DNA from 2 places in the Bittarella sp. HCP28S3_D9 genome. Region 1 is predicted to be linked to the other one. Evidence: predicted binding sites of a transcription regulator. Region 1 holds the regulator's gene; the other holds the start of a gene.
The links. Region 1 encodes HrcA, which represses chaperone genes, less so after heat shock. Its sites were predicted from a motif close to TGTTAGCACTCNNNNNNNNNGAGTGCTAACA; they were not measured.
Positions count from the first base shown of each region.

Region 2: the regulator HrcA is predicted to act here: its motif matches at 5,793-5,823, upstream of ACTNAU_RS13040 (co-chaperone GroES).

Region 1 covers NZ_JBQHTP010000024.1:28,999-48,702, reverse strand. Annotated here, with positions in the region: gene ACTNAU_RS11545 (hypothetical protein) at 1-242, opposite strand, end outside; gene ACTNAU_RS11540 (arsenate reductase family protein) at 258-611, opposite strand; gene ACTNAU_RS11535 (helix-turn-helix domain-containing protein) at 1,154-1,366, opposite strand; gene ACTNAU_RS11530 (hypothetical protein) at 1,485-1,808, shown strand; gene hrcA (heat-inducible transcriptional repressor HrcA) at 2,083-3,105, shown strand; gene grpE (nucleotide exchange factor GrpE) at 3,083-3,739, shown strand; gene dnaK (molecular chaperone DnaK) at 3,819-5,666, shown strand; gene dnaJ (molecular chaperone DnaJ) at 5,828-6,985, shown strand; purine riboswitch at 8,291-8,388, shown strand; gene ACTNAU_RS11505 (NCS2 family permease) at 8,515-9,855, shown strand; gene ACTNAU_RS11500 (adenine deaminase) at 9,966-11,744, shown strand; gene ACTNAU_RS11495 (putative bifunctional diguanylate cyclase/phosphodiesterase) at 11,818-14,067, opposite strand; gene ACTNAU_RS11490 (5'-methylthioadenosine/adenosylhomocysteine nucleosidase) at 14,225-14,908, opposite strand; gene ACTNAU_RS11485 (rubrerythrin family protein) at 15,069-15,608, shown strand; gene ybaK (Cys-tRNA(Pro) deacylase) at 15,732-16,223, shown strand; gene ACTNAU_RS11475 (hypothetical protein) at 16,269-17,033, shown strand; gene ACTNAU_RS11470 (MATE family efflux transporter) at 17,390-18,793, opposite strand; gene ACTNAU_RS11465 (sodium-dependent transporter) at 19,263-19,704, opposite strand, start outside.
Region 2 covers NZ_JBQHTP010000037.1:1,300-12,841, forward strand. Annotated here, with positions in the region: gene ACTNAU_RS13025 (MFS transporter) at 1-803, opposite strand, end outside; gene ACTNAU_RS13030 (TetR/AcrR family transcriptional regulator) at 929-1,597, opposite strand; gene ACTNAU_RS13035 (calcium-translocating P-type ATPase, PMCA-type) at 2,760-5,420, shown strand; gene ACTNAU_RS13040 (co-chaperone GroES) at 5,860-6,144, shown strand; gene groL (chaperonin GroEL) at 6,212-7,840, shown strand; gene ACTNAU_RS13050 (RNA polymerase sigma factor) at 8,533-9,537, opposite strand; partial or broken gene ACTNAU_RS13055 (hypothetical protein) at 9,705-11,542, shown strand, end outside.

The DNA.
Region 1 (19,704 bases):
CGGTAGACGCGGTAGGCCAGCAGGGCCCCGACCACCCCCAGCAGCAGGATAGGGAGGAGCAGGAGCCACCCCTCGATGGAGAGGAGGGCGGCGAGCCAGCCCCCCAGGGCCGCGCCCAGGACAAAGCCCGCCAGGGAAATCCAGAACTTGCTCAGCTTGAAGCCCAGAAAACAGTCGGCCAGGGCCAGCAAAACGGTAAAGATCGTCGGCCAGAGGGCCGCCGAGGCAGAAAAATCAGGCATCACAGGTGCTCCTTTCTAAAGGGCGGCCTCCCACTCGGCGGGGCGAAAGCCCACCAGCACCCGGTCCCCCAAAAGCAGCAGCGGGCGCTTGATGAGCATGCCGTTTTGGGCCAACAGGGCGTACTGCTCCTCCTCGCTCATCCCGGGCAGACGGTCCTTGATGTGCTCGTTTTTGTAGACCAAACCGCTGGTGTTGAAAAACCGCTTCAGGGGCAGGCCGCTGCGGGCGTGCCACTCGGCCAGTTCGGCCGCGGTGGGGGTCTCCTCCACGATGTGGCGGGTCTCGCAGGCCACGCCGTGCTCGTCGAGCCAGGCCTTGGCCTTTTGACAGGTGGAACATTTGGGGTACCAGATCAGCAGTGCGTTCATTGACAAATTGCCTCCCATCCGCCCCGGCGACAGGCCGGGGCGCCGTTTGTATTTGGTAAAAAAGGTCGGTGCGCGACTCTCCCCTTCCGGCGCGCCGCTGCAGCGGGGCAGATGCCGCTTTGCCGCAGGCAGAGGACCAAGGGCAGGGGAAGGGGACAGGGGCCGTCTGCGCCGTCCGGGCCGCTGCGGTATTGCAACCGCCCTGCGGCCGACAAGGCCACAGGAGCGGCGGCATTTGGCCGTGGGGCAGAGGGTGTCCGCACATCTGCAGGGCCGCCCCGGCATCGTGACCGCCCTGCGGCTGCCATACCGCCAGCGCCGCGGGCGCGATGGCATTTGGCCGTGGGGCAGAGGGCATCCGTACATCTGTCGGGCCGCCCCGGCATCACAACTGCCCTGCGGCTGCCATACCACCGGCGCCGCGGGCGCGGTGGCATTTGGCCAGGGGGTGGGGAGCATTTGCGCCTCTGCCGGGCCATCCTCGGCAGCACAACCGCCTTGTGGCCATTATACCACAGCGGCGGCCGAGGGGGGAGGGGGGATCACCGCTCCTCCCCCGTGAGCCCCAGGAGATAGTCGGCGCTGACGCCGTAGTAGCGGCAGAGGGCGATGACGTGGCGCACCGGCATCTCGTTGGCCCCCCGCTCATAGCGGGCGTACATGGTCTGCGAGGTGCCCAGTACGGCGGCGATCTCCGCCTGGGTCTTGTCGTGATCCTCCCGCAGATCCCGCAGCCGCTGCTGGTAGGGCACCATGGTGAGTCGTCCCCTCTCGTTTGGTGTTGAACTGGCAGCATTTTAGCATAGTAAAAATATTTACTATTGACTTTAGTACATATATTTACTAGAATGAGTAGAAAAGGCGGTGATATTCGTGAAAGAGGAGAGAAGGGACGAGAATCTGGCGGCCAAGATCGTGCGCAACTTCGCCTATCTCGACGCGGTCTGGAGCTTTCTCCTGGCCGTTGCCGACGGGGCCAGCCTCTCATCGGGCGGCCCACCGGTGCCCTTCACCGCCCGCTTCGCCGTCTTTTTGGACAGCTTCTGCGGCGCCCTGGCGGGGGTCTTCCTCCTCTATGCGGTGGCCGAAGGGGTGCAGATCCTGCACGACATCCGCCGCGCCCAGCACCCCATCTCCCCCGAAGGCCGCCCCGGTGGGGGCGGCCCGGGGAGGGGAGGCGCCTCCCCGCCTCTCTAAAATACCCCCGCCCCGCAGGCGGAGCGGACCCCATGTGTGGGGGGCCCCAGTGGCCCCTCTTTTTTTGTGCAGAAATGCCCCCTTAGAGGGGGGCGCCGGGAAAACTGTTGCCAATATGTAAATATTTATTTCAGTTCTTGACTTTTATTGACTTTGGGGGTAGACTGTATGTGTTGGCAGTCGAGAGGCTCGACTGCTAAACGCAAAAACGGCGCTGCTTCGGCATTTGTCCCCCCTAAACGGGTGCCGCGGCCGCCGGAAAGGGGGCGGGACGATGTTGACGCCGAGACAGGGATTTGTGCTTCAGGCCATCTGCGACCTCTACTCTGAAACCGGGGAGCCGGTCTCCAGCGGGGCCATCGCCAAGTTGGCGGGCGACGCCTTTTCCAGCGCCACCATCCGCAGCGAGATGGCCCGGCTAGAGGCCCTCGGCTGTGTCAAACAGCCCCACACCTCTGCTGGGCGCATCCCCACCGCCCAGGGCTACCGCTACTACATCAATCACCTGATGCCGCGGCGGGAGCTGCCGGTGGAGAAACAGCGGGAGATCGCCCGCTTTCTCCGCCAGGGGGTCAGGGACCCGGACATCCTCCTGACCCGGGCCAGTTCCCTTCTGGCCTACATGACAAACTACGCCGTCCTCGCCACCTCCCCCCAGCTCTCCGACCTGTCGATGGAGAAGTTGGAGGTGGTGGCCCTCACCCCCCAGACGCTGGCGCTGGTGGCCCTCACCAACACCGGGTTGGTGCTCAACCAGGTCTGCCAGCTGGGGCTGCCGGCGGGGGAGCGGCAGCTGGAGAAGCTCTCGGGCTTCTGCCGCAAAAACCTCCTCCACCGGCCGCTGCACGAGGTGGCGCTGCTGCGGGACGACTTCCTGCAGCGGGAACTGGGGGGCGACTACCTCTGTCTGGCCCCCGCAGTGCAGCTCATCTGCCGGATGTGCGCCGAACTCTGCCGGGCCAAGGTGCACCTGGAGGGGCAGTCGAACCTCCTGCGCTACGCCGCGCCGGAGCACGGCTACAACGCCTTTCTCGAGCTGCTCAAGGAGACCGACACCCTGCTGCGGGCCGCCCCTAAAGAGGGGGGGAACGTGGCGGTGCTGCTGGGCGACGACCTGGACCAGGAGCTGGCGGGCACCACCTTGGTGAGTACCGGCTACCTCTTCGGGGACGAGCACACCGGCGTGCTGGGGATCATCGGCCCCCGGCACCTGGACTACACCAGGATCATCCCCCACCTGGCCTATTTTACCGACCTGCTGGGCAGGATCTTAAATGGAACCGACGGGGACGGGTGAGGGGTCTCCCCCTCCCGACCCAATAACAATAGAGAGGAGCTTGCAGGTGGAACCGGAAAAGAAGACGGCCCAGACCGAAGCTGAACAGACCGCCCCGGCGGAGGAGAAAGCCCCCGCCGCCCCCGAAAAAGAGGAGAAGGCGGGCGAGAAAAAATCCAAAAAGCCCAAGAAGAACAAAGAGGTAGAGGCCCTGGAGGAGCAGCTGGCCGGCTGCCGCCAGGAGAACAGCGACCTAAACGACCGGCTGCTGCGCCTGCGCGCCGAGTACGACAACTTCCGCAAGCGCTCCACCAAGGAGAAGGAGGGGATGTTCACCGACGGGGTGGCCTCCGCCCTCTCCCAGGTGGTGGTGGTGCTGGACAATCTCGAGCGGGCGGTGGACGCCTGCCAGGAGGACAGCGACCTCAAAACCGGGGTGGAGATGACCCTCAAGCAGTTCCGCGAGGTGCTGGAGAAGATGGGTGTCTCGGAAATCAACCCGGTGGGCGAGTCCTTTGACGCCCAGCTGCACAACGCGGTGATGCACGTGGAGGACGAGACCCTGGGCGAGAGCCAGGTGGTGGAGGTCTTCCAAAAGGGCTATCTGCTGGGGGAGCGGGTCATCCGCTACGCCATGGTCAAGGTGGCCAACTAAACCAAGTATCCCGGGGCGGGCCGCCGCCCCTCACAACCATACAGTACAGATCGACGGATTGAAATAGGAGGAAACGACAATGGGAAAAATCATCGGCATTGACCTTGGTACGACCAACTCTTGCGTGGCGGTCATGGAGGGCGGCGAGCCCGTCGTCATCGCCAACGCCGAAGGCGCCCGCACCACCCCCTCGGTGGTGGCCTTCACCAAAGACGGCGAGCGGATGGTGGGCCAGGTGGCCAAGCGCCAGGCCATCACCAACCCCGAGCGCACCGTGATGAGCATCAAGCGCCACATGGGCAGCGACTACCACGTGGCCATCGACGGCAAGAACTACACCCCCCAGGAGATCTCGGCCATGATCCTGCAGAAGCTGAAAGCCGACGCGGAGGCCTACCTGGGCACCACCGTCACCGAGGCGGTCATCACCGTGCCCGCCTACTTCACCGATGCCCAGCGCCAGGCCACCAAGGACGCCGGCCGCATCGCCGGGCTGGACGTGAAGCGGATCATCAACGAGCCCACCGCGGCCGCCCTCTCCTACGGGGTGGACAAAGAGGACGACCAGAAGGTCATGGTCTACGACCTGGGCGGCGGCACCTTCGACGTCTCCATCATCGAGATGGGCGACGGGGTGCAGGAGGTGCTGGCCACCGCCGGCAACAACAAGCTGGGCGGCGACGACTTCGACGACCGGATCATCGGCTACCTGGTCAGCGAGTTCAAGAAGGACAGCGGCATCGACCTCTCCTCGGACAAGATGGCCATGCAGCGGCTCAAAGAAGCCGCCGAGAAGGCCAAGATCGAGCTGTCTGGCATGGCCCAGGCCAGCATCAACCTGCCCTTCATCACCGCTGACGCCACCGGCCCCAAACACCTGGATATGACCCTCACCCGCGCCAAGTTCAACGAGCTGACCGCCGACTTGGTGGAGGCCACCATGGCCCCGGTCCGCCAGGCCCTCAAGGACTCCGGCCTCTCCGCCTCTGAACTGCACAAGGTGCTGATGGTGGGCGGCTCTTCCCGGATCCCCGCCGTGCAGGAAGCGGTCAAGAACTTCATCGGCAAAGACCCCTTCAAGGGCATCAACCCCGACGAGTGCGTGGCCATCGGCGCCGCCATCCAGGGCGGCGTGCTCGGCGGCGACGTGGAGGGCATCCTCCTGCTGGACGTCACCCCCCTCTCCCTGGGCATTGAGACCATGGGCGGCGTCTCCACCAAGATCATCGAGAGAAACACCACCATCCCCACCAAGAAGTCCCAGATCTTCTCCACTGCGGCCGACAACCAGACCTCGGTCGAGGTGCACGTGCTGCAGGGCGAGCGGGAGATGGCGGCCGACAACAAGACCCTGGGCCGCTTCCACCTGGACGGCATCGCCCCTGCCCCCAGAGGGGTGCCCCAGATCGAGGTCACCTTTGACATCGACGCCAACGGCATCGTCCACGTCTACGCCAAGGACCTGGGCACCGGCAAGGAGCAGAACATCACCATCACCTCCTCCACCAACATGTCCAAGGACGACATCGACAAGGCCGTGAAGGACGCCGAGGCCTTTGCCGAGCAGGACAAGAAGCGCCGCGAGGAGATCGACGTGAAAAACAGCGCCGACCAGATGGTCTACCAGACCGAAAAGAGCATGGCCGACCTGGGCGACAAGCTGCAGAGCGAGGAGAAATCCGCCCTGGAGGAGAAGCTCACCGCCCTCAAGAGCGCCATCTCCGGCGGCAACGTGGACGAGATGAAGCAGAAGACCGAAGAGCTGCAGAAGAAGTTCTACGAGGTCTCCGAGCGCGTCTACAAAGAGGCCGCCGCCCAGCAGCAGGCCGCCGGCGCGGATGCCGGCGCTGCCGGCGCCCAGTCCGCCCCCGGCGACGACGGGGTGGTCGACGCCGACTTCACCGAGGTGGACGACGACAAGAAATAAGTTGCTGCGCCTCAAAGCAGCGAGTCACAGGCCGACGAGCAGAGCAGTCGGCCTGTTTGGCGGCAGGGGTGCGGTGGACGCTGCGCCGGGTCTGTGCTATACTGGTACGGCAAAAGCGCCCCCTTCCCCCGCTACTTTAAAAAGGAAACAGGTGGTATCCATTGGCAGATAAACGCGATTACTACGAGGTCTTGGGCGTCTCCAAGAGCGCCAGCGACGACGAGCTGAAAAAGGCCTACCGCAAGCTGGCGAAAAAATATCACCCCGATCTCAACCCCGGCGACAAGGAGGCCGAGGCCCACTTCAAAGAGGTCAACGAGGCCTACGAGGTGCTCAGCGACTCTGCCAAGCGGCAGCGGTACGACCAGTTCGGCCATGCCGGGGTGGACCCCAACTACGGCGCCGGCGGCGCTGGCGGGGCCTACAGCGGCGGGTTCGGCGGGTTTGACGACCTGGGCGACATCTTCGAGAGCTTTTTCGGGGGCGGATTCGGCGGCGGTCGCGGTCGCCGGCAGAACCCCAACGCCCCCCGCCGGGGCGGGGACAGCCACATCAACGTGGTGCTGGACTTCTTCGAGGCCGCCCACGGCTGCACCAAGACCGTCGAGGTGCAGAAACAGGAAGCCTGTGACGAGTGCGGCGGCACCGGTGCGGCCAAGGGAACCACCCCCAAGACCTGCCCCGACTGCGGCGGCACCGGCCAGGTGACGGTGGGCCAGCGCACCCCCTTTGGGGTCATTCAGTCCACCCGGCCCTGCTCCCGCTGCGGCGGCACCGGCCAAATCATCGAGAACCCCTGCTCCAAGTGCCACGGGAGCGGCCGCAAGACCGTCACCCGCAAGGTGGAGGTGAAGATCCCCGCCGGCATCGACGACGACCAGACCATTGCCATGCGGGGCTACGGGGACGCCGGGTACAACGGCGGCCCCAGCGGCGACGTGATCGTGGTGGTCTCGGTCCGCCCCGACCCCCTGTTTGAGCGGCGGGGATTCGATGTCTGGTGCGACGTGCCCATCAGCTACTACACTGCCGTCATGGGCGGCGAGGTGGTGGTCCCCACGGTGCACGGCAAGGTCAAGTACCAGATCCCCGAGGGCACCCAGCCCGGCACCACCTTCCGCCTCAAGGGCAAGGGCATCCAGTACCTCAATGGGCGCGGCAAGGGCGACCAGTACGTCAAGGTCACTATCGAGGTGCCCAAGCGCCTCAACCGCGAGCAGAAGCGAGAGCTGGAGGAGTTCGAGCAATCCCTCTCCATCGAGCAAAACTACGAAAAGCAAAAGAGCTTTCTCGAGCGCATCAAAGACCTCTGGAAGTAGAGGTCTCTGCACAGGGCCCCGGCCATTTGGCCGGGGCCCTACTTTTTTGTCACCCTTCTCCCCGGGCGGCGCGGGCGGTGGGTGTGCCCCCCGGGCTTTCCTGCTCCCCTTCACCTTCGCGATTTGCCTTGCCCCCGCCCCATTTTGTCCCGCATGATGTGGCAGCCCGACGGGGGAAGGGGGGAGGAGATGGCCAAAGGAGGACAGGTCTTTCGAGAAAGGAGGTGCGTTGGTTGGGAGCGGCGGAGACGGAGTGACAGCGCGGTTGCCCTCTCTGGCCCTCCCGACGCTGACCTGGTCTCCTGTTTCGCCTTGTTTTGCGATACGTGATCAGCTGGTGGGGGAGGAGGGAAGTTCGCTGATGGGGTGGATAGGTCCTCCCAAAAGGTGGGCTACCGGGCGGGTACAGTGGGGCCAGAGAAATAGCGCAGTCGCCCTCCCCGCATCTCTCCCCGCAGTCCATCGCCCGCCTTGCTCCTGGTCTTGCCCTGGGCTGCACAACTGCTCGGCGGCAAGGGGGGAAGAGCGTTTCCCAGGGAGGATGAGGCTTACCCAGGAGTGTTCTGGCCGCATATGGTGGGGAACAGGCTGACAGCGCGGCTGCCTTTCCTCAATTGCGCTCCTTTTCGCCACCGTTTGTCTTGCCCCCTACCCCGCCTTGCCCTCTACCTTGCCCTGCTTTGCCCTGCGCTGCACGACTGACGGGGAGGAGAAAAGAAACCGACGGCTAGGGGAGGGACAGGTTTTCCGGGAGAGATGGCTGTGCTGGCCCGGGCACAGCGGGGGCAGAGTGGCGGCGCAACTGCTTCTCCGGCCTTTTCCCTCTCGCCCCTCACCGCCTGCACTGTCCGCGCCCTTTGCTCTTTGCCACCTGCCATTTGCCCTGTTTTTCCCCGTGGTGTGCGGTTGCCCGAGAGGGAAAAGGCGTCAGCTGGAAGGGGGACCGTTTTCGCGGATAAGGGGATGTGTCGGCGGGGGCCGAGAGAGGGCGAGGAAAGGGCGCATCTGTCTCCCAGCAGCGGCGATCCCCTCTCCCTGCGAAAAGGGCCTTGCCAGGGAACTTAGCGAACCGTTTTTATCTAAAAATCGCCTCTTTTTTATCCAAAATGGGGGATGCGCGCAAAGTGGATGACCCCACAAAAGGGCGGCGAAGGGCTGATCGGTTTTTCAACACTCTGCATGAATTTTTGGAGAGATGCAAAAGAGAAGATGCAAAAGTTTGTATGAAAGAACAAATTTCGCCCTGTTTTTGCCGCGCACTTTCGGCGCGCCCTCCCCTTGCTTTTGGGGGAGGGGGTGGGGTATACTCGGGGTGTCGCTGGTTGCTATATAATACCCGGATATGGCGGGTAGTTTCTACACTTCACCGTAAATGAAGTACTATGGCTAACTTCTCACCGGCCGGGCGGAGCTGTCTCTCCGCCTCCGCCGGCCGCGTGCGTGTTGTGAGTTGTCCATTTAGTGACTGCCGACAAAAAAGCTGCAGAAACCAAAACAACAACCCGAAACGCGAAAAGAGGAGGAAAACTATGGGACAGCTGTCGAAATTTTTCGGCCTGCGCGAGCGGAAGACCTCGGTCAAGACCGAGATCATCGCCGGACTCACCACCTTTATGACCATGGCATACGTACTGGTGGTGCAGCCCAGCGCCATTGTGGGATTTGGCGCGGTGCCGGCCATTGTCGACATCAACGGAATTTCTGTATCCAAAGAGGCCGTCGTGGTCACCTGTGCGGTGATCAGCGGCCTCATTACTTTGCTGATGGGGCTCTACGCCAACATGCCCTTCGCCCTCTCCACCGGCATGGGCAGCAACTTCATGCTGGGGGCGCTGCTCCAGTCGGGCAGCATCTCCTTTGGGCAGATCATGGCGGTCATCCTGGTCTCGGGCCTCATCTTCCTGGGGCTGTCGGTCTTTGGCATCCGCGACTTGATCGTGCGGATGATCCCCAAGAACATCAAGCTGGCCATCGGCTCGGCCATCGGCTTTTTCATTGCCTACCTGGGCTTCAAAAACACCGGCATCGGGGTGTTTGAAGGGGGCATCGGGCTGGGCGATTTTCGTTCCCCCTCGGTCATCCTGGCGGTGGTGGGGCTGCTGATCATCGCCGCCCTCACTGCCTTCAAGGTCAAGGGCGCCATCCTCATCGGCATCGTCGCCACCACCCTGCTGGGCATCCCCTTCGGGGTCACCACCCTCCCCACCCAGCTCTTCAAGCTGCCCGATTTCAGCCAGGTGGGCAACCTCTGCTTCCAGTTTGACTTTTCCGGCCTCTTCACCCCGGCCTTCATCGTGCTGATCTTCATCGCCTTCTTCGGGGACTTCTTCTCCACCCTGGGCACCGTGCTGGGGGTGGCCGGCAAGGCGGGGATGCTGGACGACGACGGCAACCTGCCGGGCATCCAGAAACCCTTCCTGGTGGACGCCATCGGCACCTGCGTGGGCGCCCTCACCGGCTGCACCACCATCACCACCTATGTGGAGTCCTCCTCCGGGGTCGAGGCGGGCGGCCGCACCGGCCTCACCGCCGTCACCACCGCCGCCCTCTTCCTCCTCTCGGTCTTCGCCGCCCCCCTGTTTTTGATGATCCCCGACGCCGCCACCGGTCCGGCCCTCATCTTCGTGGGCTTTTTGATGATGGCCGACATCGGCAAGATCGACTTCTCCAACTTCTCCGAGGCATTTGGCCCCTTCGTGATGATCCTCTTCGTCATCTTCACCGGCTCCATCGCCAGCGGCATCGCCGCCGGCATCCTCGCCCACGTCTTCATCAAGTGCATCACCGGCCGCTTCAAAGAGGTCCATCCCGGGATGTACGTCCTCTGTGTGCCCCTTGTCCTCTACTTCCTCTACAACACCCCGCTGTAAGGCGGACGTAGAGCTCACCCGAACACCCTGCGGAGAGAGACCGGCACCCGGGCGCCCCTTGCAGCGGGCGGCGGCCGGGCCGGGGAAAAGAGAAAAGGAGACCTGAAAAGATGAAATACCAGCCCAACGACAAGCGCGCCCTGTTGCAGGCGGCCCTGGGCCGCATCCCCTGCGACCTGGCCATCGCCAACGTCCAGTACGTCAACGTCTTCACCGGCGAGGTTTACCCCGCCACCGTCTTTGTCCACCAGGGCTTTGTGGCCCACGTGGAGGCGGGCGACCCCCAGGCGGACCTGCACCTGGCCAAAGAGGTCTACGACGGGCGCGGCCGCACCCTGGTGCCCGGCTTCATCGACGCCCACGTCCACGTGGAGAGCTCGATGCTGACCCCCCGCAACTTTGCCGCCGCCGTTCTGCCCCACGGCACCACCACCGCCGTCACCGACCCCCACGAGATCGCCAACGTCGCCGGGGAGGAGGCGGTCCACTACATGCACGATGCGGCCCTGGGCCTGCCCATGCGCCAGCTCATCAACATCCCCTCCTGCGTCCCCTCGGTCCCCGGGCTGGAAAATGCCGGGGCCACCTTTGACGCCGGCACCATCCACCGGCTGGCCAAGCTGGAAAACGTCCACGGCCTGGCCGAGGTGATGGACTTTGTCGGGGTGGTCGAGGGCGAGGAGCGGATGATGGACATCATCGCCGCCGCCGAGGAGGAGGGCCTCTACCTGCAGGGCCACCTCCCCCGCCAGACCGGGCGGATGGTCTCCGCCTACCGGGTGGGCGGCCCCTGGACCTGCCACGAGTCCACCACCAGCGAGGAGTCGGTGGACAAGATGCGCGCCGGCATCTACGTTGACGCCCGGGACTCCTCCATCTCCCGCAACGTCACCGCCGTCTGGGAGGGGGTCAAGGACTTCCCCTGCCTGGACCGGCTGACCTTCTGCACCGACGACAGAGAGGCCGACGACATCCTCTACGTGGGGCATATCGACGACGTGGTCCGCCACGCCGTCAGCCTGGGGATGGACCCGGTCCTGGCCATCCGCAGCGCCACCCTGCTGCCCGCCCAGGCCGCCCGCCTGGACAACCTGGGGGCGGTGGCCCCCGGCTATGTGGCCGACTTCCTGCTGCTGGACGACCTGCAGAACCTGCAGGTCAAGGAGGTCTTCACCGCCGGCAAAAAGGTGGCGGAGGACGGGGCCCTGCTGGTGGAGATCCCCCAGCAGGCCCACCCCTTCGAGACGGTCAACTCCATGGACGTGCCCGACCTGACCGCCGACGACTTTGCCCTGGCGGCCCCCGCCGGCTGTGGGGAGCAGGTGGCGGTCAACGTGATGACCTACGGCGACATGGAGGTCTCCACCGCCGACGCCGTGGTGGAGACGCTGCCGGTCAGAGAGGGCCGGGTGGACATCTCCGGCGACAGCGACCTCTGCTACGCCATTGTCATCAACCGCTACGGCAACGGCACCCTGGCCAAAGGGGTGGTCCGCGGCTTCGGCCTGGAGCGGGGGGCCGACGGCTCCACCGTCTCCCACGACTGCCACAACCTGACCATCGTCTACAAGACCCCGGAGGACGGCTACGCCGTCTACAAAAAGCTGCGGGAGTGCGGCGGCGGCATCGCCTGTGCCGCCGGGGGAGAGGTCCTCTGCACCTTCCCCCTGCCGGTGGGCGGACTGATGTCCAACCTCTCCTGGGAGCAGGTGGCGGCCCAGTCGGTGGCCATGAAAAAGGCCCTGCGCCAGGTGGGACTGCAGCAGAAAAACCCCCTGCTGCGCATCGCCACCCTGGCCCTGCCGGTGATCCCCAAGGTGAAAATCAGCGACCTGGGGCTGGTGGACGTGCTCAAAAAAGAGCTGATGCCCCTCTTCCCCGAGGTGTAGAGGCTCTGATAGAAAAAAGAGGACTGGCTTTTGCCAGTCCTCTTTTTTATGGCGCAGAGAGGGAAGGTGCGCGCTAATCCTCGCTCTTCAGCCGGCGCTCGAAATCCGCCAGGGGCATGGGTTTGGCAAAGACAAAGCCCTGCACCGTGTCGCAGCCGGCCTCCCGCAGGAAGGCCACGCTGTCCATGCTCTCGACCCCCTCGGCGATGACGCGGATGTGCAGCTCCCTGGCCATCTGGATGATGTTGCGCACCACGATGCGCTCCCGGCTCTTGTCCACGCTCTTGTGGAAAAAGAGGATGTCCAGCTTGAGGACGTCGATGGGCAGGTTTTTCAGCAGGTTGAGGGAGGAGTAGCCCGACCCAAAGTCGTCCAGCGAGCAGACGAACCCCCGCTGGTGCAGCTGCTGCACCAGTTGGAGAAAGAGGGTCTCGCCCCCCAGGGCCAGGCTCTCGGTGACCTCCAGCTCAAGCTGGCCGTCGGGCAGGGAGAACTCCTCCTTGGTCTTTGCGTAGTAGTCGACAAAGTCCTCCCGCAGGAGCCCTGCTCGGGAGACGTTGACCGCCAGGTTCAGCGGCCGGCCGCCCCCGTCCAGGTGGCGGCGATACCACTGGCAGGCCTGGCGGAACATGTAGCGGTCCAGCTGGACGATCAGTCCGCTCTTTTCAAAGGCGGGGATGAATTCGCAGGGGGGGATGACCCCCCGCTCGGGGTGGATCCAGCGACAGAGCACCTCCGCCCCTGCCAGGCGGTTGCCGTTTTGAATGTCGAATTTCGGCTGAAAATAGGGCTGGAACTGTCCCAGGCGCAGGGCCTGTTTGCCCTGTGCCTCCAGCGCCGACTCCTGCAGGTTTTGCCGGCGCAGCGACTCGGTGAAGAAGGCGCAGCCGCTGCCCGCCTCCCCCTTGACCGACTTTTGCGCCATGTTGGCCCGGTCGATCAGCTCGTTGACCGTCAGCCCGCTGTCTTTTGGCTCCAGGCAGCAAAAGCCCATGCACAGCCCGATGTAGGCCAGGTTGGCGGCGCTCTCCTCCGGCTGGTGGAGGGCGTGCAGCAGCTGGTCGAACCAGTCGGTCAACTCCTGCCGCTCCCGGTAGCGGCGCAGCCCAACAAAGTTGTCTGCCGCCATCCGGCAGAACACCTCGCCCGGGCGCTCGCCCTCCTGAAAGAGGCGGTACATCTGCCGCAGCAGCTGGTCGCCCATCTGGTAGCCCAGGGCGTCGTTGTAGTATTTGAATTTTTTGAGGTCGCAATACCACACGGCAAAGGGGCCGTCTCCCCTGCGGGCGACCTCGGCGTCCAGGAGAAATTTGTTGTAGTTGCGGCCGCCGGTCAGCGGGTCCACATAGGCCAGCCGTTCGATTTCCGCCTGGTTGCGGCTCATCATCCGCCGCTGCTGGAACAGCAGCAGCAAAAACAGGGCGCAGGCCGCGATGATGATGGCGACGGCCCCCACCGAGGTGGCCAGGTAGCGCTGGCGCAGGGCCTGCAGGGGGACAGAGGCCAGCACGAACCAGTCCTCGATCCCCGCGGGCTCCAGCACCGCCAGCATGGCGACCCCGCCGGCGAGGTAGTGAAAGTGGGTGCTCTCCCCCCGCTCTAAGGCGGCTTGCAGGTCGGCCCTCTCCGCCCCATCGACCCCCTCCAGGGCGTCCAGCGCCGCCGGGGTGGCAGAGGAGGCCCGGGACGAGGCGAGGATCACCGCCCCCGTATTGCTGTACAGGTCGGTGTACCCGCTGCCGTCCAGGAGGGGGGCGTCGAGGATCTCCTGGATGACCGAGACGCTGTTGACCGCGCAGAGGACGCCCAGCACCTGGCCGTCGGCCCGCTCGACCGGCACGGCGTAGTAGTGGACCGATTCCCCCTCGCGAAAGGGGTCGGCGATGGCGGCGGAGATGACGTCCTCCCCCGCCAGGGCGCGGGTGAAGAAATCCTCCCCCGAAACGTCCAGGTTGCGGTAGCGGCGGCCGCCCAACTCCATCAATTCCAGCCGCCCCTCGGCGGTGGCAAAGCCCATGCAGGTGAAGGCGTTGCCCTCGTTGACTTCGCCCATCAGCTGCGCCAGCTGCTCCAAATCGGTGATGTCCTGTTCGGCCACAAAGACGCCGACCCCGTGCAGGGTCTGAAAGTCACCGTCCACCTGTTTGATGAGGGCGGTCTCGTGCTGGCGGACGGCGTTTTTCAGATAGAGCAGATTTTCGTCTGTGTACTGGTGCCCCATCTGCGCCAAAAACAGAACGCTGCCCACGACAAAACAGAGGCAGAGGAGGATGGCTGTGACTGTCCAGCGACGGTGTCCCTTCGGCTTTTCCTGCAGCGGCATGCGGGGGCCCTCCCTTCGCCTCTTTTTCCCTTATTTCCTCAATTTTAACAGGTTGTGGGCAAAAGAACAAGACCGGCATTTTGGCAGCGTCGAAACGCCAGCCAAAGATCGCCGTTTCCCAATCAAAAAAGGGAGGGGGGAACATCCCCCCCCCCCTTTACGCCATTCCCTGAATGACCCGCACCAGCAGTTCGGCGCTCAACTCGGCGGCGCGGTCGGCAAAGTCCTCGTAAATGCTCTCGGCCTCGTCGTCGGCCGTGTCCGACAGCAGCCGGATCACCCCAAAGGGCACCCCGTTTTTGACGGCGGTGTGGCCCACGGCCGCCCCCTCCATCTCGGCGCAGTCGGCGCCGGTGCGGGCGATGATGTCGGCCTTGACGGCGCTGTCGCTGACAAACTGGTCCCCCGTGGCGACGACGCCCCGCTTGTAGCGCACCCCGCCGATCTGGTCGAGGCAGCGGCAGATCTGCTCCACCAGCGCCCCGTCGGCCTTGAGCACCGGGGTGTAGGGGTGGCACTGGGCGAAGATGGAGGGATCAAAGTCGTGGTAGAGCACCTGCTCGGCCACCACCACGTCCCCCAGCCCCAGGTCGTCGGCCAGGTTGCCGGCAATGCCGGTGTTGAGCAGGGCGTCCACCCGGTAGCGGTCACAGAGGATCTGGGCGCTGATGGCGGCGTTTACCTTGCCGATGCCGCTGCAAGTCAGCACCACCTGCTGTCTTCCCAGCTGGCCCGAGAGGTAGGTGCCGCCGGCCACCACCACCTCCTGCAGATTTTTCAAGTTGGCCCGAATGAGGGCGATCTCCTTTTCCATTGCGCCGATGATCCCGATGGTCTGCATCTCTCGTCTCCTCCTGTTTTGCGCCCGGTGGGCGTCTGTCTCGTTTGGAAATTGTACCACATCCGGCTGCATATTGGTACCCCAAACCGCCCATATTGAAGGGTGAAAAACACCGGGCGGCAGGGTGTGTCTCTGCGCCCCCAAATGGGAGGAATCTTCTATGGAACTGCAAAACAGCCAGACCCACGACAACCTGTTGGCCGCCTTTGCCGGGGAGGCACAGGCCCATCTCAAATACCTGCTCTACGGCAAAAAGGCAAAGGAGCAGGGGTACGAGCAGTTTGCCGACCTCTTCAAACTCACCGCCGCCAACGAGCGCGCCCACGGCGAGATGTGGTTTGAATACCTCAAGGGGGGCGAGGTCCCCGGCGTCGCCGACAGCCTGGTGGACGCCGCCGAGAAGGAGCACTTTGAGTGGAGCGAGATGTACAAGGAGTTTGAGAAGACCGCCCGGGAAGAGGGCTTTATCGCCATTGCCGAGCGCTTTCGCCTGGTGGGGGAGATCGAGAAGACCCACGAGGAGCGCTACAACCAGATGAAGCAGAACCTGGACGGCGGCGAGGTGTTTCAAAAGCCCCAGGCCGAGACCTGGGTCTGCAAGAACTGCGGCTACATCTGCACCGGGATGAAGGCGCCGGAGAAGTGCCCGGTCTGCCACTACCCCCAGAGCTATTTTGAGCTGGAGGGCGGCAAGCTGTAACAGACGACTGTCCATGGGGAGGGGGCCTGCTGGGCCCCCTCTTTTTTTGGTTCTGCGCACTGGCCGCCCGCCGGGGAACGTGGTATACTAAAACCCGCAATAGGGAAAAAGGAGGGCGCGCCCATGGGCAGGGAGAAAAAGGCGGAAAAGACCAACGTGATGCGCATTTTGGAGCGGGAGGGGATCCCCCACCAGACCCACGCCTACGACCACCAAGACGGGGTCATCGACGGCCAGGGGGTGGCGGCCAAACTGGGGCAGGACCCGGCGCAGGTCTTCAAGACCCTGGTCTGCCGGGGCCACAGCGGCAGCTACCTGGTCTTCTGCATCCCGGTGGCCGCCGAGCTGGATTTGAAGGCGGCGGCCCGGGCGGCCGGGGAGAAGAGCGTGGAGATGATCCACGTCCGGGAAATCAACCAGGTCACCGGCTACGTGCGGGGCGGCTGTTCCCCCGTGGGGATGAAAAAGCCCTACAAGACGGTGGTGGACGAGAGCTGCCTCCTCTTTGACACCATCATCTTCAGCGCCGGCAAAATCGGCTTTCAGGTGGAGTGCGCCCCCGGCGACCTGCTGAAATTGGTGGGCGGCACCACCGCAGAAATCGCTATTTTGTAATTTTTATAAGATAATATACGAATTGTATTGACTGGAGGCGTGGCAATGGTGGAGTCGGGCAACCCCCAGCGCTTTGAGGAGGCCCGCCTGCGGGTGCAGGGGGGCGACCGGCTGCGCGCCGGGATCGGCACCCTGGGGGAGAAGAGCCTGCACGCGATTTTGAAAAACTACTTTGAGCCCGCGGGCGAGAACCAGGAGACCCGGGTCGGCGGCTTTGTGGCCGACATCGTGGGCAGCGAGGGGATCTTTGAAATCCAGACAAAGGGCTTTGACAAGCTGCGCAAAAAGCTGGCGGCTTTTTTGCCGGTCTGCCCGGTGACGGTGGTCTACCCGGTGGCCCAGCTCAAGTGGGTCAACTGGGTGGACCCGTCCAGCGGCGAGGTGGTGGCCCGCAACCGCTCCCCCCGCCGGGGACAGGCGGCAGACGTATTCTACGAACTGTATAAAATAAAAGACTTTTTACAAATGGAGGGGCTGCGGTTCTGCATCCCCCTGTTGGAGGTGGAGGACTACCGCCTTCTCGACGGCTGGGACCGCACCAAAAAGCGGCGGGCCACCCGCAGCGACCGGGTGCCCACCCGGCTGTTCGGCCAGGTGTGGGTCTCCGGCTGGCGGGAGTGGGGGGAGCTGATCCCCCCCGACCTGCCGCAGCCGTTCACCGCCAAAGAGTACGCCAAGGCCGCCCGCCAGCGCCTGGAGATGGCCCGCCGGGCGCTGAACGTGCTGGCCTCCCTGGGGCTGGTGGAGCGCGCGGGCAAGGCGGGGCGGGCCTACCTCTACCAGCTGCCTGCAGAGGTGGAAAACGGCTGAGAGCAACCTGCTCTCAGCCGTTTTTTCTAGCGTTAGCGCCCCCTGGGGTCCGTCGAGAAATCCAATTGCCTTGGCGCAGCGCCCCCTGAAAGGAGGGGCGCCGAAGGCATAAAGAGAAAGGCAATTTTGGGTACGGGCGGCGCGAGATGGTCTACTGGATTGCCGGGCTGCCAGTGACGGCAGATGTCTATGCGCATGAGATGTCAGCCGCACGGAGGGGGTGGGGACCGTTGCGGGTATACAGCGGGTGTCATGCGCGCACAAAATGGCGATCCCTTTTAGGGGAAAGGTCCGAGCGATGTTCCTTCGGGCCCGCAGATACCACCCGTTTCGGCGGTGGTTTGGGCGGCGTGGGGCTACTGGGCGGCGACCTCCTCGGCGGAGGCGGGGCGGACAATGGCCTTGTCCTTCCAGCGGCCGGTCAGGTAGCGGACGGTGGTGCCGATGCACTCGGCCAGCCAGCCGATGACCACTGCGATCCAAATCCCGGTGTACCCCAGAATGGGGGAGAGGGCCAGGGCGGCGATGGTCTTGGAGGCGATGCCCGAGAGGGCGAACACCATGAAGAGGTTGACGTCCCCCGCGCCCTTCATCACCCCTTCGGCGGGGAAGAGCAGGGCCATCAGGAAGTAGGAGGCGGCCGAGTAGAGCAGGTAGTTGGCCCCGGCGGCAATCACCGCCTCGGCCCCCTCGCCGCTGACGAAGATGGAGCAGAGCGGCCCGCCGAAGAGGACCACCACCCCGGCCATCAGCACGGCAAAGCCCAGGGAGATGAGCAGGGAGTAGCGGTAGCCGGTCTTGACCCGGCCCACCTTCCCGGCGCCGATGTTCTGGGCGGTGTAGCCGGTGACGGCGGTGCTGATGTTGACCATGGGCATCATGGCCAGGCTCTCGATCTTCATGGCGGCGGTGTAGGCGGCCATGATGACGGGGCCGAAGCCGTTGACCAGGGCCTGCATGATCATCATCCCGGCGGAGATGGCAATCTCCTGCGCGGTGGTGGGGATGGCCAGCTTGATCATCTGCTTGAGCAGGGCGGGGGAGAACTGGCGGCGCAGGGGCTCGGCGTCCAGCTTTTCCTCGTCGGCCGCGGCGATGGAGGCCAGCCGCTTTTGCAGGGCGAAGAGGGCCAGCACCGAGGAGATGGCCTGGGAGATGACGGTGGCGATGGCCACCCCGGCCACCCCCCAGCCGAAGCTGATGACAAACCACAGGTCCAGCACGATGTTGGTGATGGAGGAGATGATGAGGAAGAGCAGCGGGGTCTTGGAGTCCCCCAGCGCCCGAAAGACCGAGGAGAGGATGTTGTAGGTAAAGGTGAACACCAGCCCCAAAAAGTAGATGTAGATGTACTGCTTGGACATGCTCATCAGGGACTGGGGGGTGTTGAGCAGGCGCAGCAGGGCGGGGGTGGCGAGGATGCTTACCGCCGCCAGCACCAGGGAGAGGGCGATGGAAAAGGCCACGCAGGTGACGATGGAGTGGCGCACCTCCCGCTTGCGGCCGGCGCCAAAGTACTGGCCGATGAGGATGGAGGCGCCGTTGGAGAGGCCGAAGGCGATGCCGGTGATGGCGAAGGTGATGGCGTAGGAGCCGCCCACCGCCGCCAGGGCGTCGGAGCCGACAAAGTTGCCCACCACGATGGAGTCCACCATGCTGTACAGCTGCTGAAAGATGTTCCCAAACAAAATGGGAAGGGCAAAGAGAAAGAGGATCTTTCCCGGGTTGCCGCGGGTCATGTCTTTTGTCATATCGTTCATCCTTTCTGTGAAAGTGTATTGTGCGCCGCGATCGCCCCGGGCAGGGGCGGATAAAAATCCCCAAAAGGGCAAAAAAACAGCAAGGCGAAGCGGCTGCAACGCGTTGCTGCTGATCTTGCGGTGACGAAAAGGGCAAAAAAATAGGCAGAAGAGACAGCTTGCGCGTCAAACCTCCTACCACCGGTCCTCGGCAGTCATGCCGATGTCCAGTCCCAGTATAGACAGCCCTGGGCGGAAAAGTCAAGGGAGCGGGAAAAGATTGGCGGATTGGCCAATATTGGACAGTTTACATGCAGCGAGATGGCCAAAAAATGCTGTCAAAAGAGGGCGAGAGGACCGTCTTGTCGGGCAAAAGCGGGGGCGGCCAGAGAAAGCGAAGGGGGGAGCACTGCCCACTGTCGCTGTGAAGGGGCGACAGAAAAAAGCCCCTGCGCCAAAAAAGCGCAGGGGCTTTTGGGAAAAGGGGAACTTACCCCCCGATGAGTCCCATGACGAAGATGACGGCGATGAGGATGGGCGCCACCCAGCGGATGAGGAAGCCGTAGACGCGGCGGATGACAAACCGTTTGCCGCAGCGCTCCACCTCCTCGGTCACCTTGCCCACCCCCCAGACGTGGCCCACAAAGAGGCAGGTGGCCAGGGCGGCCAGGGGCATGAGGATCTTGTCGGTGAGGAAGCCCATGGCGTCAAACAGGTTCATCCCCCCGATGGTGAAGCCGGAGAGGGGGCCCATGGAGAGGCTGGCAAAGACCCCGATGAGGGCCATCAGCCCGCCCATCACCAGGGTGGCGGTGCGGCGGCGCCAGTGGAAGGTGTCGATGAAAAAGGAGGCGACCACCTCCAACAGGGCGATGGCGCTGGTGAGGGCGGCGATAAAGACCAAAAAGAAGAAGGCCAGCCCGAAAAACCGC
Region 2 (11,542 bases), on a different contig from region 1:
ATGCCCTGAAAGAGCCCCAGCATCCGGTCGCTCATCCCCAGGGTGTCCACCACGACCACCGGCAGGCCCACCGTCATCACCGAGGTCATCACCAGGTTGATGGCGGCCACCAGCAGGATGACCTTGGCCAGAAGGGGCTTTTCCCGGCGGATGTAGCGGGTGCTGTCGCGCAGATCGGCGCGGACGATCGACAGGGCCCCCGGCCCCTTTTCCCGGGGGGTGAAGGGGATGCGGATAAAGAGCTCCATCACCGCCGAGGCAAAAAAGCAGGCGGCGCTGATCTCCAGGATGGGGAAGATGCCGAAGGCGCCGAAGAGCATTCCCCCCACGATGGGGCCCAGCAGCCCCGAGAGGGAGGAGATCTGGTTGATGACCGCCCCGCCCCGCAGGACTTGCTCCCCCTCCACCAGGGCGGGGATGCTGGCCTGCACGGCGGGCTGGTAGGTGCCGCTGATGCCGTAGAGGAGCATCAGCGCCACCAGGACGAGGGGGACCAGGGGCAGCCGCCCCAGCCCCAGGTAGACCGAGACCACCAGCAGGGCGGTGAAAAAGTCCAGCGCCACCATGATGTTGCGCTTGTTGACCCGGTCGGCCAGCACCCCGCCGAGAAAGGAGAGGGCGATCATCGGCAGGAAGGAGCAGGCGCTCACCAGCCCGAAGAGGGCCGCCGAACCGGTTTGGCGCAGCAGGTAGAGGGGGAGGGCGAAGCGGAGGATGGCGTTGCCGAAGAGGGAGACGATCTGGCCGATCGCCACCAGGGTGAAATCGCGGCGGAAGAGTTTGGCTTTGGTCGTGGTGTTCATGGATACCTCCTGATTTGTAAATATAGATACCGACCGACGGTATGTATATTGTCAAAAAAGAGCTGCTCCGCAGGGGGAGCAGTTTTTTGACAGGTCGGCGGGGGAACGAGGGGACAGGGCGGGCACTAGGGGCGGTCCTCTTCGCCGGAGAGGTGCCGGGCGGTGTGGCGAAAGAAGGTCGCCTCCATCTCGTCGTCGATGATGTCCAGCCCCACCCCCTCAAAGAGGCGGCGGAGCACCTGGGCGCGGTTTTGCATCTCCTCCCCGGTGGCGGGGACGAAAAAGGGGTTGGCCCAGAGGTTGAGCAGCAGCGAGATGGCCTGGGCCAGCTCTTTGGGGTGGATGGCCCGGGGCAGCGAGCCATCGCGCAGCCCCTCCTCGATGACCGGCTGCACGTAGTGGGGGGCCACAGTGGAGATGACCTCGTCGAACTGGGTGCGCAGAAAGCGAGGGTCGAGCACCGTCTGCGCCACCATCGAGACAAAGTCGTGGTCGTTCTGGTTTTGGCAGGCCGTCTCGAGCATGGCCTTGAGCTTTTCCCGGCCGTTTCGCCCCGGGTCGTCGCGGATGGCGGCGTAGAGGGCGGTGTTTTCCTCCCCCAGCTGGCGGCAGACGGCGTCAAAGATGTCCTCTTTGGAGCCAAAGTGGTGGTAGATGGCCCCCTTGGAGAGCCCGCCCAGCTGGTCGACGATGTCCTGGATCGAGGTGTTTTCATACCCCTTTTGGGCAAACAGCCGCCGGGCCACCGCGAGGATCTTCTCCACTGTCTCCTCCGGGTGCTTGTTCCTCGCCATCCCTCTCACCTCACATACATACCGTTGGTATCTATCCTACAGCAGATGTCCCGCCCCGTCAAGGGGGCGGGACTGCTTTTTGCAATTTTGTCGCAGCCACCCCCGCCGGCGGCCGCTGTGCGCCACAGCCCAGGAGCGGGGCCAACTGGTGGCGGGAGCCCCTCAGAGCTTCGCCTTCGACCGAGGCCCAAGGGGCTCGGCTGCCTGCGCGCCCGGCCAAGAGCAGCTGTAAAATGGCAGTCCTGACCTCCGGTGAAGGCGGGAGCGCAATCTCCGATCCTTTGGGCCCCTGTCCCCAGCCGGGGGGGGCTGTCGGCGCGTCTCCACCGCCTCCATGGCGGTGTGGTCCGGCGGCTGGCGCTTTGACGTGCCCATCGTGTGCCGGGCCCCGACAAGCAGAGCTCGACCAGTGGCAGAGATTTTCCCGATGGGCGCCCCCACTGTCCTGCCGTACGCCGAGTTCCAGCGAGCAGGACCCGTTTGGTGACAGAGGCCCTTTCGATGAGCGCCCTTCGCCGCCCCACCGCGCGCTGGGCCCCAGCGAGCAGGGCCCGCCTAGTAGCAAAATCCCTCCAGGCGAGCGTTCACCTGCCGCCCCACCGCGCGCCGGATCCCGTCAAGCAAGGCCTGTCTATTGATAGAGGTCCTCCCAATGAGCGTCCCCCCACCATCCTGCCCTATGCTGAGTTCCAGCGAGTAGGATCCGCCTTAGTAGCAGAACCCCTCTAGGTGAGCGTCTCGCCACCGCCCCTCCCTGTGCCAGGCCCCAGCGAGCAGGGCTCGACCAGTGGTAGAGGTCCTCCTGGTGAGCGTTCCTCTGCTGTCTCGACGTGTGCTGGGCCCCCGACAAGCAGGGCCAGCCTGGTGGCGGGGGCCCTTCCAGCAACCTCCCTCTTGGCGTGCGGCCAAAGCCGGCAGGGGGACAAGCGACGCGGCCCGCCTGCTGCCCCCCTTCCGCCGTCGGAGGGGCGCTTGTCGGGGAGCGCCGAGCGCGGCACCCCAATTTCTCCCCCTTTTCCGCGCTACAGGCCGGCTCATCCCGATACAGGGGGACAGGCCTGGAGCGGACGAGCATATTCCCCGCCCCGGGCTGCATAGAGTGGAGAGAAGGGACAAGTCCCGTCCCCAAAAATGCAGGAATGTTCACAGGGAGGAATGCGACATGACTTCTATGGCGCCATCGCTCTACTACCGCCGGGGGCTCAACCCGATCCAGGTGGAGCAGGCCCGCCAGCGATACGGCTCCAACGCCCTCACCCAGGGGGAGCGCAGCGGGTTTTTCAAGCAGTTCCTGGCCAGCTTCGGCGACCCCATCATCAAGGTGCTGCTCTGCGCGCTGGCCATCAACATCGTCTTTTTGTTCCGCGACTTCGACTGGTTCGAGACGGTGGGGATCGCGGTGGCCATCTTTTTGGCCACCTTTGTCTCCACCCTCAGCGAGTACGGCAGCGAGTCGGCCTTCATCAAGCTGCAACAGGACGCGGCCAGCATCCAGTGCCGGGTCCGCCGGGCGGGGATGGCCGCCTCGGTCCCCATCGACGAGGTGGTGGTGGGGGACGTGGTGCTGCTGCAGGCGGGGGAGCGAGTGCCCGCCGACGGGGTGATGGTGGAGGGGAGCCTCCACCTGGACCAGTCCGCCCTCAACGGCGAAAGCGCCGAGGTGGAGAAAAAGCCCGCCGCCGGAGAGGCGGGGAAAGCCGACCTGGCCGCCCCCAACTGGCTCTTTCGGGGGAGCGTGGTCTGCTCGGGCGAGGGGGCCATGGAGGTGCTGGCCGTGGGGGACAAGACCTTCTATGGCGGCATGGCCCGGGAGATGCAGGAGGAGACCCGGGAGAGCCCCCTGCGGCTGCGGCTGGGGGGGCTGGCCAAGATCCTCTCCCGGCTGGGCTACTGCGCCGCCGCCCTGGTGGCCGTCGCCGACCTCTTCAACGCCTTCTTCCTCTCCAACCACTTCGACCCGGCGGCCATCTCAGCCCTCTTTGCCCAGCCCTCGCTGGTGCTCGAACACATTCTGCACGCCGTGACCCTGGCCATCACCGTGGTGGTGGTGGCGGTGCCGGAGGGGCTGCCCATGATGATCACAGTGGTCCTCTCCTCCAACATGCGGCGGATGCTCAAAGATCACGTGCTGGTGCGCAAGCTGGTGGGGATCGAGACCTCCGGCAGCCTGAACATCCTCTTCACCGACAAGACCGGCACCCTCACCCGGGGCCGGTTGGAGGTGACCCACTTCCTGGCCGGGGACGGCAGGGAGTACAAGACCGCCGCCACCCTGCGGGGGCAAAAGGGGCTCTGGCGGCAGGTGGAGGACTGCTGCCGCTACAACAACCAGGCGGTCATCAGCCCCCAGGGCCCGCTGGGGGGCAACGCCACCGACCGGGCGCTGCTGGCCTTTGCCCTGCCCCAGAGCACCAAGGGCGAGGTGCAGGTGGCCCGGCGGGTGCCCTTTGACTCGGCCAACAAATACGCCGCCGTGACGCTGGAGGACGGACGCACCTTCGTCAAGGGCGCGCCGGAAAAACTGCTGGAGAGCTGCACCAAGTACGTGGACGGGGAGGGGCGGGCCCGGCCCCTGGACTCCCTCAAGCTGCTCAAATTGCGCTGGAAAGAGCTGACCGCCCAGGCGGTGCGGGTGCTGGTGCTCTGCCAGAGCGCCGTCCCGGTGGGGGAGGGGGGCGGCCGCTTTTCCGACCTGACCCTCATCGGATTGGTGGGCATCCGCGACGAGGTGCGCCCCCAGGCCAAGCAGGCGGTGCGCCAGGCCCAGGCGGCGGGGGTGCAGGTGGTGATGATCACCGGCGACAACCGGGACACCGCCGCCGCCATCGCCCGGGACGTGGGCCTTCTGCGGGAGGCCGCCCCCGGCGCCATCCTCGAGAGCGGGGAACTGGCCGCCATGAGCGACAGCCAGCTCAAAGACGCCCTGCCCGGCATCCGGGTGGTGGCCCGGGCCCTGCCCCAGGACAAGAGCCGCTTGGTCAAGGCCGCCCAGGAGCTGGGGCTGGTGGCGGGGATGACCGGCGACGGCATCAACGACGCCCCGGCCCTGAAAAAGGCCGATGTGGGCTTTGCCATGGGCAGCGGCACCGAGGTGGCCAAAGAGGCCGGAGACATCGTGATTTTGGACGACAACTTCCAGTCCATCACCCGGGCCATCCTCTACGGGCGCACCATCTTCAAGTCCATCCGCAAATTCATCGTCTTTCAACTGACCATGAACCTCTGCGCCGTGGGGGTCTCGGTCATCGGCCCCTTCATCGGCATCGACACCCCGGTGACGGTGATGCAGATGCTCTGGATCAACATCATCATGGACACCCTGGCCGGGCTGGCCTTTGCCGGCGAGCCCCCGCTGGAAGAGTACATGGAAGAGCCCCCCAAGCGGCGGGACGAACCGGTGCTCACCCGCTCCATGGTCCACCAGATTGTCTGCATGGGGGTGTTCACCGTGGGCCTCTGCGTGGCCTTTTTGAAGGTGGATCTCTTCAAACACCTCTTCCGCATTGAACTGGGGGAGCAGTACTTCATGACCGCCTTCTTCGCCCTCTTCATCTTCACCGGCATCCTCAACAGCTTCAACGCCCGCACCCCGCGGGTCAACCTGTTTGCCAACCTGGGGGGCAACCGGGCTTTCGTGGTCATCATGGCGGCGGTGGCGGGGGTGCAGCTGCTGCTCATCTACTTTGGCGGCAGCCTCTTCCGGGTGGCGGGGCTCACCCTGCGGGAACTGGCGACGGTGCTCCTCATCTCTACCCTGGTGCTGCCGGTGGACCTGCTGCGCAAGACGGCCCTGCGCAAAAAGGGGATCACCCCCGACATTTGAGACAGCTAAAAAACAGCCTTTTTTAAGGCAATGCTCTCTGCGGCGGGCGGCGCGCCGCAGAATCGGAGAAGACAAAATCACACTCTGTCGCAGAAAATGGCTACAAAACAGTCTCGCGGGAGAAAATTTTTCTCTCGCGGGGCTGTTTTTTGTGTCGAAAGGGCAATTTGACGTGTTCAACAGGTATGGAAAGAGGTTCAAGCCCCTAAACTGAAAAGCAGGGAAGTGCTGTTTTACAGCCAAAGTCGGCCCAAAAATGCACATGGAGGGAAAAAACTGGCCTTTAAATTTGTATAAAATGTAAATTCTTTTGACTTTAACTGATTTTCCGGAAATACCCCTTGATTTTTGCGGGAAAGTGATTACAATGATATTTAGCACTCGGGTATATAGACTGCCAATCCAATGTTACAAAACTATAATATAGGAGGAATTCAGTATGACCATCAAACCCTTGGCTGACCGCGTTCTGATTAAACTGCTCGAGGCGGAAGAGAAGACCGCCAGCGGCATCATTCTCCCCGACGCCGCGAAGGAGAAACCCCAGGTGGCCGAAGTGGTGGCCGTGGGCCCCGGCGGCATGGTGGACGGCAACGAGGTCGTCATGACCCTGAAGGTGGGCGACAAGGTGATCGCCAGCAAATACGCCGGCACCGAGGTCAAGGTGGAAGGCGAGGAATTCACCCTGCTGCGGCAAAGCGATATCCTGGCCATCGTCGAGTAAGACCGGCCCAGACCGCCCGCAGACAACCGCTTACACATCACTACAACTGATAAAGGAGTAAGGCAACATGGCAAAAGAGATCAAATTCGGCGAGGAAGCCAGACAGTCCCTGCAGGCCGGCATCGATCAGCTGGCCGACACCGTCAAGGTCACCCTGGGCCCCAAGGGCCGCAACGTGGTGCTGGACAAAAAGTTCGGCTCCCCCCTCATCACCAACGACGGCGTGACCATCGCCAAGGAAATCGAGCTGGACGACCCCTTTGAGAACATGGGCGCACAGCTGGTGAAAGAGGTCGCCACCAAGACCAACGACGCCGCTGGCGACGGCACCACCACCGCCACCGTTCTGGCCCAGGCCCTGGTCCGCGAGGGGATGAAGAACGTGGCCGCCGGCGCCAACCCCATGATCATCCGCAAGGGGATGCAGAAGGCCGTCGACGCCGCGGTGGACTTCATCGTCACCAACGCTAAAGAGGTCAACGGCTCCCAGGACATCGCCCGGGTCGCCTCTGTCTCCGCCGGGGACGAGACCGTCGGCAAGCTGATTGCCGAGACCATGGAGAAGGTCTCCGCCGACGGGGTCATCACCATCGAGGAGTCCAAGACCGCCGAGACCTACTCCGAAGTGGTCGAGGGCATGCAGTTTGACCGCGGCTACATCTCCCCCTACATGGTCACCGACACCGACAAGATGGAGGCCGTCCTCGACGACCCCTACATCCTGATCACCGACAAGAAGATTTCCAGCATCCAGGACCTGCTGCCCCTGCTGGAGCAGATCGTTCAGGCCGGCAAAAAGCTGCTGATCATCGCCGAGGACATCGAGGGCGAGGCCCTGACCACCATCCTGGTCAACAAGCTGCGCGGCACCTTCAACTGCGTGGCTGTCAAGGCCCCCGGCTTCGGCGACCGCCGCAAGGAGATGCTCCGCGACATCGCCATCCTCACCGGCGGCGAGGTCATCTCCAGCGAGCTGGGCCTGGAGCTCAAAGACACCACCGTCATGCAGCTGGGCAACGCCAAGCAGGTGAAGGTCACCAAAGAGAACACCATCATCGTCGACGGGGCCGGCGCCAAAGAGGCCATCGACGAGCGCATCGCCCAGATCAAAAACGAGATCGCCGCCTCCACCTCCGACTTTGAGAAGGAGCACATGGAGGAGCGGCTGGGCAAACTGTCCGGCGGCGTGGCCGTCATCAAAGTGGGCGCCGCCACCGAGGTGGAGATGAAAGAGCGCAAGCTGCGCATCGAGGACGCCCTGTCCGCCACCAAGGCCGCTGTGGCCGAGGGCATTGTCGCCGGCGGCGGCACCGCCTACCTCAACGCCGTGGGCGCGGTGGCCAAGGTGGCCGCCAGCTGCACCGGCGACGAGAAGACCGGCGCCAACATCGTCCTGAAGGCCCTGGAAGAGCCGGTTCGCCAGATCGCCGCCAACGCCGGCGTCGAGGGCTCGGTCGTGGTCGACAAGATCAAGCGCTCTCGCAAGATGGGCTACGGCTACGACGCCTACAGCGACCAGTACGTCGAGATGCTGGAGAGCGGCATCGTCGACCCCACCAAGGTGACCCGCAGCGCCCTGCAGAACGCCGCTTCCGTCGCCGCCATGGTCCTGACCACCGAGAGCCTGGTCGCCGACCAGAAAGAGGAGAACCCCGCCGCCGGTATGGCCCAGCCCCCCATGGGCGGGATGATGTAAGCATCCGCGCGAGAAACTCCTTCTGAAAAACAGAGCATCACACGCAAAAGAGCCCCTGCCCGGGAGACCGGGTGGGGGCTCTTTTTTGTGCGCGGAAAAATAATTGGCAGGCAACTTTTTTCCCGTGCTTTCAGCCGCGGCTTTTTTCATGCGCGGGGGAATAATTAGCCAGTGACTTCTCTCCATGTTTTCAGCTGTGGCTTTTTTCATGTGTGGGGGGACAAGTCAGCGGGCGCAGGCCGGGTGGGTCATATCCAGGCCGAACATGGTCACCGGCGCGTCTAAATCAAAGGCGAAGTGAGCGCCCTTGGCATCCTGCCAGATGTTGAACTCGGCCCCCTTGTAAGGGCGGTCCTTAACGACGGCGCGGTTGGCCCTGCCTGTGGTGTTGATGGCGGCCGCCAGCCGGCCCCTTTTTTCATGCTTTCAGTTGCAGCTCTTTTTTCATGCGCGGGGAAAAATCAGCCGACAACTTTTCCCCGTGTTTTCAGCTGTGGCGCTCTTTCATGCGCAGGGGGCCGGTCAGCTAGCGACTTTTTCCTCCTTGCTTTTAATGATGTCTCTTTTTTCATGCGAGAGGGGGCGATCTGCCAGCGACTTTTTTCTCCATACCATCAACTGTGCTTTTTCGTGTGTGGGAAACGGTCGGTCGGCAACTTCAGCCGCGGCTTTTTTCATGCGCGGAGAGACGGTCAGGGGAGGGGTGAAACGGAGAAGGGGAGGACCGTTTCATTGCCCGACAGGTCGCGTACGGCCAACCGGTATTCGCCGTCGGACACCCTGGCGCACACCTCTCCGCTGGCGGGGTCGGGCTTTTCCAGGGGCAGGGACTGGCCTTGGCCGCCGGTCAGGCGCAGGCTTTCCCAGTCCACCCCGCTGCCGTCGTCGCGCAGGGTGAGGCGGGCAAAGCTCCCCTCCACCTGCAAGTCCGCAAAATAGGGGGGGATTTGGTCCCCGGCCGGCGCGGCTGGCAAAACCTGCCCGACCAGCAGGACCAAGGCGCTCGACAGGGCGATACAGGCAAGGGCTGCCGGCAGGGTCACCCGCCGCCGGGGCGGAGGAGGAAGCCCCGCCTGCCGGGCGCTCTCCCGCGAGGAGCGGGGCAGCGCCCACCGCAGGGCCAGACCGGCGGGGACCAGGGCAAAACTGTCCTTCAAGTAGAGGAGGAGTTTGGCCTTGGCGCTGGCCAGGGCCCGCTTGACGGTGGCCAGAGAACAGCCCAGTTCCTGCGCGATTTGGCGCAGGGGGACTTGCTGGCAGTAAAAGCGGATGACGGCGATCTTCTCCCGCTCGGGCAGCCGCTGTAGGGCCTGCGCCAGGACGATGGAAGTCTCCCGCCGGTCCAGCGCCCCCTCGCCGGGGGCGGCGTCGGGGTGGGAGGAGAGGGCTGCTCCCTCCGCCAGCGGGGCCCGCCGCTCCCGGCGGAGGATGGTCTGGCAGCAGGAGCGGGTGGCCCGGTTGAGGTAGGCCACCACCGCCTGTGGGTCGCGGATATTGGCGGCATTTTTGTAGAGGGAGGCGTAGCTGTCCTGCACCGCGTCGTCGGCCAGGTGAGGGTTTCCCAGCAGGGCCATGGCCTGGTAGTACTGCGCCTCCACCGTGGCGGCGTACAGCTTGGCAAAGGCCCCCTCGTCCCCCTGCTGGGCCTGTTCCAGCCACCGGCCCAGCTGCTTGTGGCTCACCGTCAAATCAAACACCCTCTCCTCTGCGCTCTTTCCGCAGACAGTATAGCACAGATTCGACCGATTTCGCCACCAATTTAACAGGGAAAAATTCCCTGCATTTTTGTGAGCTTTTTGCCCTCTGACCGACGCCCTATTAATGAGTTATCGTAAGTGTAAACCCAATAGAGGAGGGAAAAAACATGAAATTGGTACAGAGAGAGGGGCGAAAGCCCGGGCGCCCGCAGCGAGCGGCGAGGGGCAAGCCCCTGTGGGGCCGGCTGTGCGCCCTGGTGCTGGCCGCCGCCTTTGCGCTGGCCTGCATTCCTCCCGTACAGCGCACCGCCCAGGCGTCGGTGGCGACCACCGACTACGAAAAGGTATTCACCATCCGCAACACCGGCGGCGCGCCCACCTCATACAACGGAAACGGGAATTTTACCCTTGCCCGCACAGATTCCCCACTATACTGGCGGAAAAACGCCTACAATAATCCTGCTGGTAAGACGAGCGACAGCTGGGGCGGCTTTCAGACCATCAACGCCTTGAGCCTGAACTGCGATTGGGCAGTGACCGCCACCTTTCGCAGCCCGCCCCCGGTGAAAGACCCCAACAACTACTACACCAACAGTGACTTTGGTTTTGCCCTGAACAAAGACCCCGTCCCCTTTGACCAGGGCGACACCTATTGGATGTGGTATAGCCGGGGACGGGGCGTTTACAGTGCCACAGGGGCAGACGCCACCAACACTGAAAACGGCACCTTTCGCACAGTCTGGCAGAAAGACGGTGCACACCAAGAACCCACCTATACAGGTGGACCTGTAGGGGCCTACAACAATGCCAGCCACCAGTTGACCCTCTCCTACGACTGTCAAAAGGACGAGCTCACCATCAAACTGGGCAGTGTCACCGGCACCCAGGGATACATTCGGCAGGCGGCCTTTCCGGGAGGAAAGGTCTATCTTTCGGTGTGGGGACAGATCGAGTGGGATTGGAATGCCCAGATCCCCAACATGCAGATCGACTGCCATTTCGACAGCTTTGGCTACCCCGATTTTGACCCCGCCATCCAGAACATCACCCTGTACAAAGACGGCACCAACCAGGTGGTGGGGGCCAACGACGTGGTCACCCCGGGCACTGTGCTGCGGGTGGAGTCCACGGTGAAAAACAAGGCGTCCGGAGCGGGCAGCCAGACCTTTGACCTGCACCTCAAGACATCGGACGACACCAAAAACTACCCCACCCAGGGACTGCAGTTCATTGCCGACAACAAACACCCCACCTCGGTGGGCGGGACATCGGTGACCACCTCGAAAAACGGCTACACCATTGATGGGCAGTACGGCATCCCCATCACCATGGTGGGGAACACCGAATACAAGGTGGTTTACTATGTCAAGGTCACCGAGAGTAGCGGCCAGGCGGTAAAACTGGGCCAGATGTTGGAGGACGACGTCCTCGCCAACCGCGACTACATCGGTACCACCCTCCTCAACGAGCGGCCCCTGGAGCCGCTGGACCCGGACGACCCCGCCTCGAATACCCAGGTCCCCGGCAGCGACTACCACTACACCCGGCTGCCCAAAGCCAACGAAAACGGCTGGAACAAAGACGACGTGACGGTGCAGTTCTTCGCCGGGGACTTCGACCAGTTCACCATCACCCCCCAGACCGGCTCCGCCGTCACCCTGGCGGACCGGGAGAGCCAGCTCTACGACCAGGAGCAAATTTACAGCCCCACCACCTACCAGGCCAAAGACACCGCAACTGGCGCCGTCTCCACCAAGGTAAACGACCTGGTGAAGGTCGACAAGACCGCCCCCACCCTGGCGTTTGACCAGGACACGGGGGTCCTCACCGCCACAGACGGCCTCTCAGGGGTGTGGCGGCTGTACCGAAAGGGGACGGACGGCCAGTTTGCCCCGGTAAAGACCTTCTCCCTGACCGGGACCGCGGGGAACCAGTCGGGCGCCGGCAGCCAGACCTACACTGCCACCCAAAACGGCATCTACCTGGCGGAGGACGCGGCGGGCAA